DNA from 4 places in the Marinobacterium sp. xm-d-564 genome. Region 1 is predicted to be linked to each of the others. Evidence: predicted binding sites of a transcription regulator. Region 1 holds the regulator's gene; each other region holds the start of a gene.
The links. Region 1 encodes sigma-54, which starts transcription at its own class of promoters, with help from an activator protein. Its sites were predicted from a motif close to TGGCACNNNNNTTGCTNT; they were not measured.

Region 1 (3,152 bases):
CAACTCTCATGTCTGCAGAACTTGCGATGGGTTCAAGCAGATCTCGTTCTAAGGCTATTGCCTCTTCCAGTCCAATATCTTGGTCGCTCAGCGGGTGTTTTCTTCGAGTGGCGCTGTACCGTTTCAATAGGGTCGCTTCTGATGCGTCAAGATAAGTGATCTCGATGCCTATATCTTCTCTAGCCCTCAAGGATTCCATGATCTCTGGGAAGGCTTTTAGGTCGGTATGCTGGTTGCGGGCATCAATGCTCACAGCAATCAGGGGTGCGTTATTCTGGTCGTTAAGCATCTGCTCGACCAGCGCTGGCAATAGTGTCGCCGGTAGGTTGTCTATGCAGTAGAACCCTACATCTTCAAGTGCTTGCAAGGCGGTACTCTTCCCTGAACCACTGCGACCTGAGATGACAACGACTCTCATGATCAGACCTTTGATAGCTCAGTTGCTTTATTGAGTAGGGCCTCAGAATTCGTGCAGTCTCTAAGTGAATTAAGGGCTTCGGGCTTGCTGAACAGCTCTGCTAGACCAGCTAGTGTCTTAAGGTGCTCATCATTTCCATCATCGGGCACGATCAGTGCGCAGACAAGATCGACCGGCGCTGAATCGATTGAATCAAAATCGACACCGCCATCGAGTGTGATTAAGCAGGCCGATGCTGTTGAACAGCCCGGAATCCGACAGTGTGGTATACCCACGCCAGAGCCAATGCCTGTACTGCCTAATCGCTCACGATTAAGAAGGCCTGTAAAAATTTCATCTTCTGTTACGCCATCAACTGAAGAGGCCAGCTTTTTGCTGGCCACTTGTAGAAGGCGTTTTTTACTGGCGACTGACTCCCGGCAGGCGGTTGTTTCAGTCGTCAGTAGGTCACCTAGTTGCATGTTGTCGTTCGTTTATTTGTGAGATTTCATTTTTTCTTTGTGCTTGATGATTTGGCGATCAAGCTTATCCACTAAGCCATCAATCGCTGCATACATGTCATCATGCTCATCAGAAGCAACCACTTGGCCACCGGCTAAGTGAATATCAGCCTCGGCTTTTTTACCCTGCTTTTCGACACTGAGAGTAACTTGTACATTCTGAATGTTGTCGAAGTGACGTTCTAGCTTATCGAACTTGTTACGTACGTATTCACTTAGAGCTTCAGTCAGGTCTACGTGATGACCAGTAATATTTATCTGCATATGACTTCTCCTCGTCTTAGGCGGAGTGAAAAAATGAGGCCGCCTACCTCAATTAAACCAAACGCTTTCTCTCATTTGAAGGTGGAATGTTGAGAACTTCGCGATATTTAGCAATGGTTCGTCTTGCAACATTCACCCCCTCTTCATCTAGTAGTGTAGCAAGCTTACTGTCACTTAGTGGCTTGCGAGGGTCTTCTTTTGAAATTAGTTTTTTAATGATTGCTCGGATCGCAGTTGACGATGCACCACTGCCGTCACTGGTAGCCACCTGACTCGAAAAGAAATACTTCAATTCAAAGACACCGCGCGGGGTGTGCATGTATTTTCGAGTTGTAACACGGGAGATGGTGGATTCATGTAGATCAACGGCTTCAGCAATATCGTGAAGAATAAGAGGCTTCATCGCCTGTTCACCCTGCTCGAGAAAACCGATCTGTCTGGAAACGATCTCCGTTGAAACCTTTAAGAGGGTCTCGTTGCGGCTTTGTAAGCTTTTTATGAACCAGCGTGCATCCTGGAGATGGTCTTTTAAAAATTGGTTCTCCGCGGAGTTGTCTGCACGTTTAATCATGCCTGAGTAGACATCATTGATACGTAACTCAGGAACTACGTCGTTATTTAAAGTGAGTGTCCACTCCCCAGCGCGTTTACGCACGATCACGTCCGGTACGATGTAATCAGTATCACCCAGATCTAAAGAGTCTCCTGGTGTTGGGTTAAGTGATTGAATCAACCTAACCACCTCTGACAGTTGCTCCTCTTTGAGCCTCATACGGCGCATCAAAGATTTAAAATCTCGACTGCCCAACAGGTTTAAATAGTCGGTCGCTAGGCGCAGTGACTCTGCGCGCCAAGGTGTCTCTATGGGTAGCTGTCTTAACTGGATTTTCAAACACTCTGCAAGATCACGGGCACCGACACCGGGTGGGTCAAACTGTTGAATGCGGTGAAGTACTGTCTCCACCTCATCCATTTCCACTTCAAAAAAGAGTTCAGGTAGTTCCTCTTGGCAGTTAAGAAGAATGTCCTGCAGATCGGTGATCAGATAGCCACGATCATCGATAGAGTCGATAATCATCTCAGCAATGTATCGATCAACATCGCTGAAATTAACCAGATTCAGTTGCCAGTTAAGGTGGTCTTGGATGGTTTCAACCGCAGCGTCATTATCACCTGGCATCCAATCATCATCACGATTGGAATTTGAAGAGCTTTGGTAAGTATCGTCCCATTGACTGTCGGTTGAAAGCTGTTCAGGGATGTCATCAGTAGACCAGCTATCTTCCGGCTGAGACGATTCGAACGTCTCTTCGATCTCTGAATTAGATTGGGTCTCATCTAAGGTTGATGACTCTTTTTGCTCAATGCTTTGAGAGTTCTCTTCACTCTGATCTTCTTCATCGGCTACCTCCAGTAGTGGGTTACTATCGAGTGCCTCTTGAATCTCTGTCTGTAGCTCTAAGGAGGAGAGTTGCAGCAATTTGATCGCTTGCTGCAATTGTGGGGTCATGGACAGGTTCTGTCCGACTTTGAGCTGTAAAGAGTGCTTCATTAAAATGATAATTACTTAAAAGTGTGAGAGTTACAAGCGAAAATCATTGCCCAGATAAGCCTCTTTAACGGCTTGATTCATCATGATCTGCTCAGGCTCACCCTCTGCAAGAATGTTACCCTCACTAACGATGTAAGCCCGTTCGCAAATGTCGAGAGTCTCTCTGACATTGTGATCTGTTATCAGGACGCCAATACCTCGATCTTTAAGGTGTCTGATTGTCTGTTTGATGTCGCTGACAGAGATGGGGTCTACACCAGCAAAAGGCTCGTCCAGTAGGATGAAGTCAGGATCGTTTGCTAGGGCTCTTGCAATCTCAACTCGGCGTCTTTCACCTCCGGATAGGACCATCCCTTTGGACTCTTTGATGTGAGTGATATGAAACTCTTCAAGCAGTGACTGAGCTTTCTGGTGCTGT
Region 2 (3,152 bases), on a different contig from region 1:
GTACTCTTCCTCTTCAGTCACTCGGATGCCCATCACAGCTTTGATGATGCCCCAAACCACTAGGCTGACAACGAATACCCATACGAAGATTGTTAGGGCGCCGATGATCTGGCCAGAGAAAGTAGAACCGTCGTTTGTTACTGGTACTAGTAGTAGACCAAGAAGACCTACAACACCGTGTACAGAGATCGCACCGACAGGATCGTCAATTTTTAGTTTATCCAGCGTTAGGATAGAGAAGACAACCAGAACACCACCGATCGCACCGAAGATGTGAGCTTGTAGTGCAGAAGGGGTTGAAGGCTCTGCTGTGATCGCTACTAGACCTGCTAGTGCACCGTTAAGTGCCATTGTAAGGTCCGCTTTGCCGAACAGTAGACGCGCTGTGATTAGTGCTGCTACTACACCGCCAGCCGCAGCTGCGTTAGTGTTCATGAAGACAACGGCAACTGCGTTTGAGTTCTCAACGTCAGACGTTGCTAGAACCGAACCACCGTTGAAGCCGAACCAACCCATCCAAAGGATGAATGTGCCCAGTGTTGCCATTGGTAGGTTAGCACCAGGGATCGCATTGATCTCACCGTTCTTACCGTATTTGCCTTTACGTGCGCCAAGCATTAGGACACCTGCTAGTGCTGCTGCAGCACCTGCCATGTGGACGATACCTGAACCCGCGAAGTCAGAGAAACCAAGATCACCTAGAGTGTACATGCCGAATACAGCGTTGCCGCCCCAAGTCCAAGAACCTTCCATTGGGTAGATGAAGCCTGTCATCACAACCGCGAACGCTAGGAACGCCCATAGTTTCATACGTTCAGCCACTGCACCCGATACGATAGACATTGCTGTTGCAACGAATACCACCTGGAAGAAGAAGTCAGCTGATGGCGCGTAGGTCCACTCATCGGCAACACCGTCACCCGTGATGCTAGATAGGAAGTAGTCACCGCCGTACATGATCGCGTAACCGCAAACGAAGTACATGATGCAAGAGATCGCGAATAGCGCGATGTTCTTAGTTAGAATTTCAGTGGTGTTCTTAGAACGAACAAGACCTGCTTCTAGCATTGAGAAGCCTGCCGCCATCCACATAACCAGCGCACCACACACCAAGAAGTAGAAGGTATCGAGTGCGTACTTCAGCTGGGTAACATCACCAGCTGTTGTATTCAAAAGTTCTTCCATTGTTATGCCCTCCAATAAGGCCAAAAATCAAAACGTTATAGAGCTTCGTCGCCGGTCTCACCGGTACGGATGCGAACCACTTGTTCAAGCGCTGAAACAAAAATCTTACCGTCGCCAATTTTGCCGGTTTGCGCAGCATTGGTGATCGCTTCGATAACCTGATCTACGATCTCATCAGAGACAGCAGCGTCTAGGCGAACTTTAGGTAGGAAGTCCACAACATACTCTGCACCACGGTAGAGTTCGGTGTGGCCTTTTTGACGGCCAAAGCCTTTAACTTCAGTCACGGTGATACCTTGTACACCGATCTCTGATAGCGCTTCGCGCACGTCGTCAAGCTTGAATGGCTTAATTACGGCTGACACTAGTTTCATCAGATTTCTCCTTAATGTGAAAAGGGAGGATTAATTTTTTCCTGTGAACTCTATTTGCGAAACTTGTGCCAACTTTTAAAAATAACTTATAAAACATTGACTTATAAATTTTTCATGGGTCTCTTTACCGTTTTATCAACCTTTATAGTGCACGCCAGTATGCACCACAAAAGTGCATGCACTACTTTGGTGCGCCATATTGAGGCTAAAATAGTGATCATAGACGCTTGTCTTAAAAGGGTTCTGGTATAGTGCATCTATTGAGACGCATATCGATGTTAAAGGGGGCTGAGATGCTTGATCCTAAGATGTTTGAAAACCTAAGTCAGACGATGACCCAATTCCTTCAGGGTAACTCATCACTTCCAGGTCAGGAGGCGATGCAGCAGCAAATTAAAACTGTACTTCAATCAAGTTTTGCTAAACTGGATTTAGTCACTCGGGAGGAGTTTGACGCTCAGGCCGCTGTACTTCAGCGAACTCGAGAAAAATTAGAGCAGTTGGAAGCGATGGTTGCGGAGTTGGAGTCAAAAGAGTCCTAAATCAACGCTAGGCCAACTGCAGGACCCAAGGATGGCGTCATGGCATTGGCAACTCTATATAGCCGAGCTCAGCTCGGTATCGAGGCACCTCGCGTTCGCGTTGAGGTGCACCTTTCAGGAGGCTTACCCTCCTTTGCAATTGTGGGTTTGGCAGAAACCGCGGTGCGTGAAAGCCGCGAGCGTGTGCGCAGTGCACTGTTAAACGCCGGCTTTGAATACCCGCAACGACGAATCACCGTTAATTTATCACCGGCCGATCTCCCTAAAGAGGGCGGACGTTATGACCTAGCCATTGCGTTGGGCATTCTGTTGGCATCCAATCAGCTCAAAACAACTCACTTGCAACAGGCAGAGCTCTACTCAGAATTGGGCTTGGATGGCAAACTGCACCCTATTAGAGGTCTGTTCCCGGCCGCCTATGCCTGTGCTGAAGCGGGCGCGCTGATAATTATAGCACCCGACAATAGTCAAGAAGCCTCACTTGCGGGAGCTAAGCAGCAACTCTCAGCTAAGACGCTGTACGATCTATGTCAGGCGTTGAGTGCTGAAAAGCTACCTGAAATTGACCCTCAACCCCCAGTTCATCATCCGCCGAGTTACCCCGTAGATCTTTCAGAAGTTCGGGGACAACCGATGGCCCGTCGTGCCTTGGAAGTGGCCGCCAGTGGAATGCATAACCTGCTTTTGAGCGGCCCTCCGGGCAGTGGTAAAAGTATGTTGGCTCAAGCACTGCCATCGATCCTACCGCCACTTTCACAATCCAGTTGTATCGAAACGGCCAGTATCTATTCGGTCTCGGGTTTGCCGGTCGAGCGGTTGTTTCGGGGTGAACGGCCCTATAGAGCACCGCACCACAGTGCATCATCACGGGCGATGGTGGGGGGTGGATCTTCCCCTAGGCCGGGTGAGATCTCATTGGCGCATCAAGGGGTTCTATTTCTGGATGAGCTGCCAGAATTTCCCCGCTCTGTGCTGGAAGTTCTGCGAGAGCCCCTTGAAACCGGTGAGGTCAGTATTTCTAGAGTGGCGGGCACACTGACCTACCCTGCGC
Region 3 (3,152 bases), on a different contig from region 1:
GTACTCAAAGGCACCACCTTGATAAGAGGCAACCGCGGAATCTAAATCTGAGTGAGCGGTCATGATGATAGTCGGAATGTCTGCATAATCAGCTTGAAGCTGCTCTAGCATCTCAAGACCATCAATGCCCGGCATACGAATATCGCTGATAATCACATCAGGCTGTTCACGCTTAATTTTACGCAGCAACGCATCGCCCGACTCAAACACTTCTGTCGCCAAGCCACTGCCAGAGATCGCTTTCTCTAAAACCCAACGTATTGAGCGATCATCATCTACTATCCAAACGGTTGCTGGCTTAGCCATCTCAACTCTCCAAAGGAATTAAAATTTTAAAATTTGTTGTACTGGGTTTCGAGGCGACCTCGATTAAACCCTGGTGCTGACCAATAACAGATTGGGCAATCGATAGTCCCAACCCAGACCCTTCCGCACGACCGGTCACCATCGGATAGAACACGGAATCTAAAAGATCCTTTGGTATGCCCGGACCGTTATCGATAATCTCTACGCAGCAGACCAGTCGATGCTGCTCTGCGCCCAGCGTAATTCGTCTGAGCGCTCGTGTTTTCATACGGATTTGCGGAGCGGCTGTTTCAGACTCTTTCAGGGCCTGCATCGCATTTCTGCAGATGTTTAAAACCGCTTGGATCAACTGTTCACTGTCGCCGTTAAACTCCGGCAGACTTGGGTCGTAGTCACGAACCAACTGAATCTCTTGCTCGCTTTCAACTTCAATCAGAGCACGCACACGCTCGAGCACCTCGTGAATGTTCACCGGGTGTATGTTGGGCTTCTTGTAAGGCCCCATCAGACGATCCACCAGATTTCTTAACCGATCCGCTTCATCGATGATAATTCCGGTGAACTCTTTAAGCCCCTCATCATCCAGCTCGCGCTCTAGCAACTGTGCAGAGCCGCGAATCCCGCCCAACGGGTTCTTGATCTCATGTGCCAAGCCACGCACAAGCACTTTGGCGGTGGCATGTCGATTCAACATCTCCTCTTCACGCTCAATTCGAACCAGGCGATCACGTGGGTGCAACTCCATCAGTAGAAACCCATTCGGTAACCTTGAGATGGTGTAATCCGTCATCAACTCGTTACCACCAAAGGTAATCAGAGCGGCTTCGCGTTTACTGACATGCTGTCCCGTCGCAGAGACACTCTCTAATAGCTTGAGCTCCTCTTCGGAACCAATAAAGAGATACTCGATGTGTGAATTTTTTAAGCGTTTAAAGCTACCCTCTAACAGAACCTCAGCGGCCGGATTCATATACTTCAACTCGAACTTCTGCCCCAGTACCAATACAGCCGTATTGAGGTTTTCAAGAATCAATTTGTACTGTTGCGATCCGAACATTAGGTATTCCCAAGGGTTTTGATGACTTAACAGCTCTACTCTAGCGTTAAGCCTTAATAGCTCTACTTAATAAGCAAAAAGGTTGCCAACTCAGCGAAACCCAGTAACCACGGGCTTTTGAGTTTTAGCATGCACAACAGAATGGCATATATGAAGATATTATGCACCATTTTGGTGCGAGGTGTTTTGTGCGCATCCATGCGCCTGCAGGATACTGTTCGTCCTGGCATACCCTGCTCCTGCGCATCCATGCGCCTGCAGGATACCGTCCATCCTGGACATAAAAAACCCGGCAGGTGCCGGGTTTTTTGAATCGATAAGATCTTAAACTGAGTAGTAAAGATCGTATTCGATTGGGTGAGTTGTCTGGCTCACTTGAGCACACTCTTCACGCTTAAGTTCGATGTAAGCGTTTAGCATGTCTTCAGTGAATACGCCGCCGCGAGTTAGGAACTCGTGATCAGCTTCTAGAGCGTCCAGAGCTTCTTCTAGTGAAGAACAAACCTGTGGGATCTGAGCAGCTTCTTCAGCTGGTAGATCGTAAAGGTCTTTGTCTGCTGCATCGCCAGGGTGGATCTTGTTCTGGATACCGTCAAGACCCGCCATCATTAGCGCAGAGAACGCTAGGTATGGGTTAGCGATTGGATCAGGGAAGCGTGTCTCGATACGACGGCCTTTAGGGCTAGTTACGTATGGGATACGGATAGAAGCTGAACGGTTACGAGCTGAGTAAGCTAGCATAACTGGTGCTTCGAAGCCTGGAACAAGACGCTTGTACGAGTTAGTACCTGGGTTACATAGAGCGTTAAGCGCTTTAGCGTGCTTGATGATACCGCCGATGTAGTAAAGAGCTTCTTCAGATAGGCCCGCGTATGCGTCGCCAGCGAAGATGTTAACACCGCCTTTAGATAGAGACTGGTGAACGTGCATACCAGAGCCGTTGTCACCAACGATTGGCTTAGGCATGAACGTAGCTGTTTTACCGTAAGCGTGAGCAACGTTGTGAACTGCGTACTTAAGAATCTGAACTTCGTCAGCTTTCTTAACAAGGGTGTTACCTGCCACACCGATTTCACACTGACCAGCAGTTGCTACTTCGTGGTGGTGTACTTCTACGTGCAGACCCATCGCTGTCATCGCGTCACACATTGCAGCACGAAGATCGTGTAGAGAGTCTACTGGTGGTACTGGGAAGTAACCGCCTTTAACGCGTGGACGGTGACCTGTGTTACCGCCTTCGAATTTGCTGTTAGAAGACCATGCAGCTTCTTCAGAAGATACAGTGTAGCCACAACCAGACATGTCAGAGTGGAAGTGAACTTCGTCAAATACGAAGAACTCTGGCTCTGGACCGAACATAGCGCTGTCAGCGATACCTGTTGATTTCAGGTACTCTTCTGCACGCTTAGCAACAGAACGTGGATCACGCTCGTAACCAAGACCTGTAGCAGGCTCAACGATGTCACAACGGATGATGACTGTTGCATCTTCAGAGAATGGATCAACGATAGATGAAGAGTCATCTGGACGAAGGATCATGTCAGAGTCGTTAATACCCTTCCAACCTTGGATAGATGAGCCATCAAACATTTTGCCGTCTTCGAAGAAGTCGTCACCCATTTCGTGAACTGGGATAGTTACGTGCTGCTCTTTACCTTTAGAGTCTGTAAAGCGAAGGTCGATCCACTTCGCGTCAGTTTCTTTGATCAGATTTAGTGTCTGTTCAGACATTATGGCTCTCTCCATTATCAGATATTGCCAGACTAGTAGCCTTGGGTTTAAGCCTGCA
Region 4 (3,152 bases), on a different contig from region 1:
CATTCATCTCTGCGATTGAGACAGTGGGTGACGTATCGGGTATCACCAAAGGTGGTGCGGATCGTGAAGCAACTGATACTGAGATCAAAGGCGCAACTTATGCAGACGGTCTAGGTACAGCGCTATCTGCTCTAGCTGGTGCACTGCCAAATACATCTTTCTCGCAAAACGTTGGTCTGATCGCAATGACGCGTATGATGAGTCGTCACGTGGCAACCATTGGTGCGATCTTCCTGATCGTTTGTGGTCTGATCCCTAAAGTGGGTGCTCTCATCTCTACTGTGCCAATCGAAGTATTGGGTGGTGGTGTTATCGTGATGTTCGGCATGGTTGCCTCTTCAGGTATGAAGATGCTGGCTGATGTGGATTGGAACAGCCGTAACATGGTGATCTTTGCAGTATCACTATCACTTGGCCTGGGTCTAATGCAGGTTCCAGAAGCGCTTCAGCACCTAGACGGTACAGTTAAGGCGCTTTTAACAACAGGTCTACTACCAGCAGCAGTCTGCGCCATCGTACTCAACCTGTTTATGCCTCATCCTAAGAAGGAAGAGGAGTAAGTTTTTAACTTACCTTTCTAATCGATCAAAGGCCCCTTATGGGGCCTTTTCAGTTGGAGCCTTATCACAGATGAGGCGATTTTTATCAGCACGCATCGCGGCCTTTTCAAGACCGCTCCAACGGTTCGCACGCTGAATTGATGTTGGAGCCTCATCGAAGATGAGGCGATTTATATCGGTAAAAATCGCGGCCTTTTCAAGACCGCTCCAACGGTTCGCACGCTGAATTGATGTTGGAGCCTTATCGAAGATGAGGCGATTTATATCGCTAAAAATCGCGGCCTTTTTAAGACCGCTCCAACGGTTCGCGTGCCGAGTTGATGTTGGAGCCTTATCGTAGATGAGGCGATCGTTTCTGACTGCGGATGACAGGCTGAAGCCAGTCACGGCAGCTCCGTAGTTGAGTTCTCGCCTGTCAGCCGCTATATGGCTAATCTCACAACCCTAAACAAGTGCACCAAAATACCCTTAAAAAATTTACTTTTGCGATCTTTTGGTGCGCAATTCTGTCATAAATGTCACTTAATGGTGCGCTGTAAAATCTCTTCATATGCGTCAAATAGAATAATATTAATTGTTTATATTATTGTTTTTAAACATAAATAAAATTAATTTACGGACTATTTCAAAAACTGGCACGCACTCTGCAATAAGAAAAACATCTAGGTTACTAATCAAAGGAGAAGACCCTGATGTCTAAATCAACTATGTTTAAATCTGCTGCGCTAGCCTTAGCTGTTTCTGCAACGAATCTTGCAATGGCGGCTGATACGATCAAAGTGGGCGTGCTTCACTCACTGTCGGGCACAATGGCGATCAGTGAGACAACACTGAAAGACACCATGCTGATGCTGATCGAAGAGCAGAACAAGAAGGGCGGTTTGCTAGGTAAACAACTTGAGCCTGTGGTTGTCGACCCAGCGTCTAACTGGCCACTGTTTGCTGAGAAAGCACGTGAGCTAGTTGAGAAAGAGAAGGTGGACGCGATCTTCGGTTGTTGGACATCAGTGTCGCGTAAATCGGTTCTTCCGGTTATTGAAGAGCTAGACAGCCTCATGTTCTACCCAGTTCAGTATGAAGGTGAAGAGTCGTCTAAAAACGTCTTCTACACAGGTGCTGCGCCAAACCAGCAGGCGATTCCAGCGGTTGATTACCTAATGAACGAGTTGGGTGTTGAGCGTTGGGTGCTAGCCGGTACTGACTATGTCTACCCACGTACAACTAACAAAATCTTGGATGCTTACCTAAAAGCGGCGGGTGTTGCTGAAGAGGACATCATGGTGAACTACACGCCATTCGGTCACTCTGATTGGCAGTCGATTGTATCGGACATTAAAAAGTTCGGTTCAGCGGGTAAGAAGACTGCGGTTGTCTCTACCATTAACGGCGATGCCAACGTACCTTTCTACAAAGAGCTAGGTTCACAGGGCATCAGCTCTGAAGATATTCCAGTGGTTGCTTTCTCTGTCGGTGAAGAGGAGCTATCTGGTATGGATACTGGACCGCTTGTAGGTCACCTAGCTGCTTGGAACTACTTCATGAGCGTTGATAGTGAAGTGAACGATGAATTTATCGAGAACTGGCACTCATTCATTGGTAACGAAGATCGTGTAACCAATGACCCAATGGAAGCGCACTACATCGGCTTCAACATGTGGGCTAAAGCGGTTGAAAAAGCTGGTACAACGGATCCATCGGCTGTCCAAGATGCTCTCATCGGTGTCTCTGTACCAAACCTTACAGGTGGCCTATCCACTATGATGCCAAACCACCACATCTCTAAACCGGTTCTGATCGGTGAGATCCAAGATGATGGTCAATTTGAAGTGGTCTCTTCAACTTCAGGTTTGGTGGTTGGTGATGCATGGTCTGATTTCCTAGAGGGTTCTAAAGACCTTATCTCAGACTGGCGCCAGCCACTCTCTTGCGGGAACTACAACGTGAAAACCGCAACCTGTTCTGGTCAGAACTTCTAATCTTTCTTAACAAGAAAAGACCAGGCGGCAGATACTGCCGCCTTTTTTCCACCTGTAAGGAATCTCATTATGATGCGATCTGTTAGAAAATCGCTTCTAAGCTCTCTGATGCTGATCATCTCGCTGCTTGCTCTGCCAGTTCTAGCAGGCGAGGCTGAGTTTAATCAGTACGAAGAGAAGCTGACAAAAGCTAAGTTTACTGAAAAATCACGCATTATTAGCGACTGGATGGCTACCGATTCAGGCGAGGCCCTATCCTTAGTTCAACTGATGCTCGACAGCCAACTCTACTACCACAAAAAAGAGAAGCAGCTCTATCGAGTTGAGAAGGCTGAAAAGGGGGCTGAGGCAATCAGGCTGCGTGATGGCAGTTTGGTTGTGATCGACAATAAGCGTCACTTTAAACGTGTCAGTATCAATAACACTTTGCGCTCTGAATTTGGTGCGCTGCTTTCAACCGCGGCTCTGCTTGCAGAGAGTCCAGCGGATCGACGCAGTGCTGCCCTGGATTTGATTGGAACCGCAACTCCAGAGGTGGTGGGTCAATTGCGTGAGCTCATCAAGTCTGAATCCGATCCCTCTGTTCTAGAGGCCTTTAATATCGTGCTAGCTGTGG

Region 2: glnK (P-II family nitrogen regulator) is a predicted target of sigma-54. The motif match lies at 1,613-1,630, and genes of this name have one in related genera.
Region 3: glnL (nitrogen regulation protein NR(II)) is a predicted target of sigma-54. The motif match lies at 1,434-1,451, and genes of this name have one in related genera.
Region 4: urtA (urea ABC transporter substrate-binding protein) is a predicted target of sigma-54. The motif match lies at 1,194-1,211, and genes of this name have one in related genera.

Annotation. Positions count from the first base shown of each region.
Region 1 covers NZ_WBYO01000001.1:211,306-214,457, forward strand. Annotated here, with positions in the region: gene rapZ (RNase adapter RapZ) at 1-418, opposite strand, end outside; gene XMD564_RS01075 (PTS sugar transporter subunit IIA) at 421-879, opposite strand; gene hpf (ribosome hibernation-promoting factor, HPF/YfiA family) at 892-1,182, opposite strand; gene XMD564_RS01085 (RNA polymerase factor sigma-54) at 1,235-2,734, opposite strand; gene lptB (LPS export ABC transporter ATP-binding protein) at 2,765-3,152, opposite strand, start outside.
Region 2 covers NZ_WBYO01000003.1:87,628-90,779, forward strand. Annotated here, with positions in the region: gene XMD564_RS04465 (ammonium transporter) at 1-1,185, opposite strand, end outside; gene glnK (P-II family nitrogen regulator) at 1,221-1,559, opposite strand; gene XMD564_RS04475 (accessory factor UbiK family protein) at 1,853-2,101, shown strand; gene XMD564_RS04480 (YifB family Mg chelatase-like AAA ATPase) at 2,141-3,152, shown strand, end outside.
Region 3 covers NZ_WBYO01000004.1:5,734-8,885, reverse strand. Annotated here, with positions in the region: gene glnG (nitrogen regulation protein NR(I)) at 1-306, opposite strand, end outside; gene glnL (nitrogen regulation protein NR(II)) at 308-1,363, opposite strand; gene glnA (glutamate--ammonia ligase) at 1,688-3,094, opposite strand.
Region 4 covers NZ_WBYO01000013.1:31,035-34,186, reverse strand. Annotated here, with positions in the region: gene XMD564_RS11030 (uracil-xanthine permease family protein) at 1-560, shown strand, start outside; gene XMD564_RS11025 (hypothetical protein) at 597-947, opposite strand; gene urtA (urea ABC transporter substrate-binding protein) at 1,253-2,536, shown strand; gene urtB (urea ABC transporter permease subunit UrtB) at 2,606-3,152, shown strand, end outside.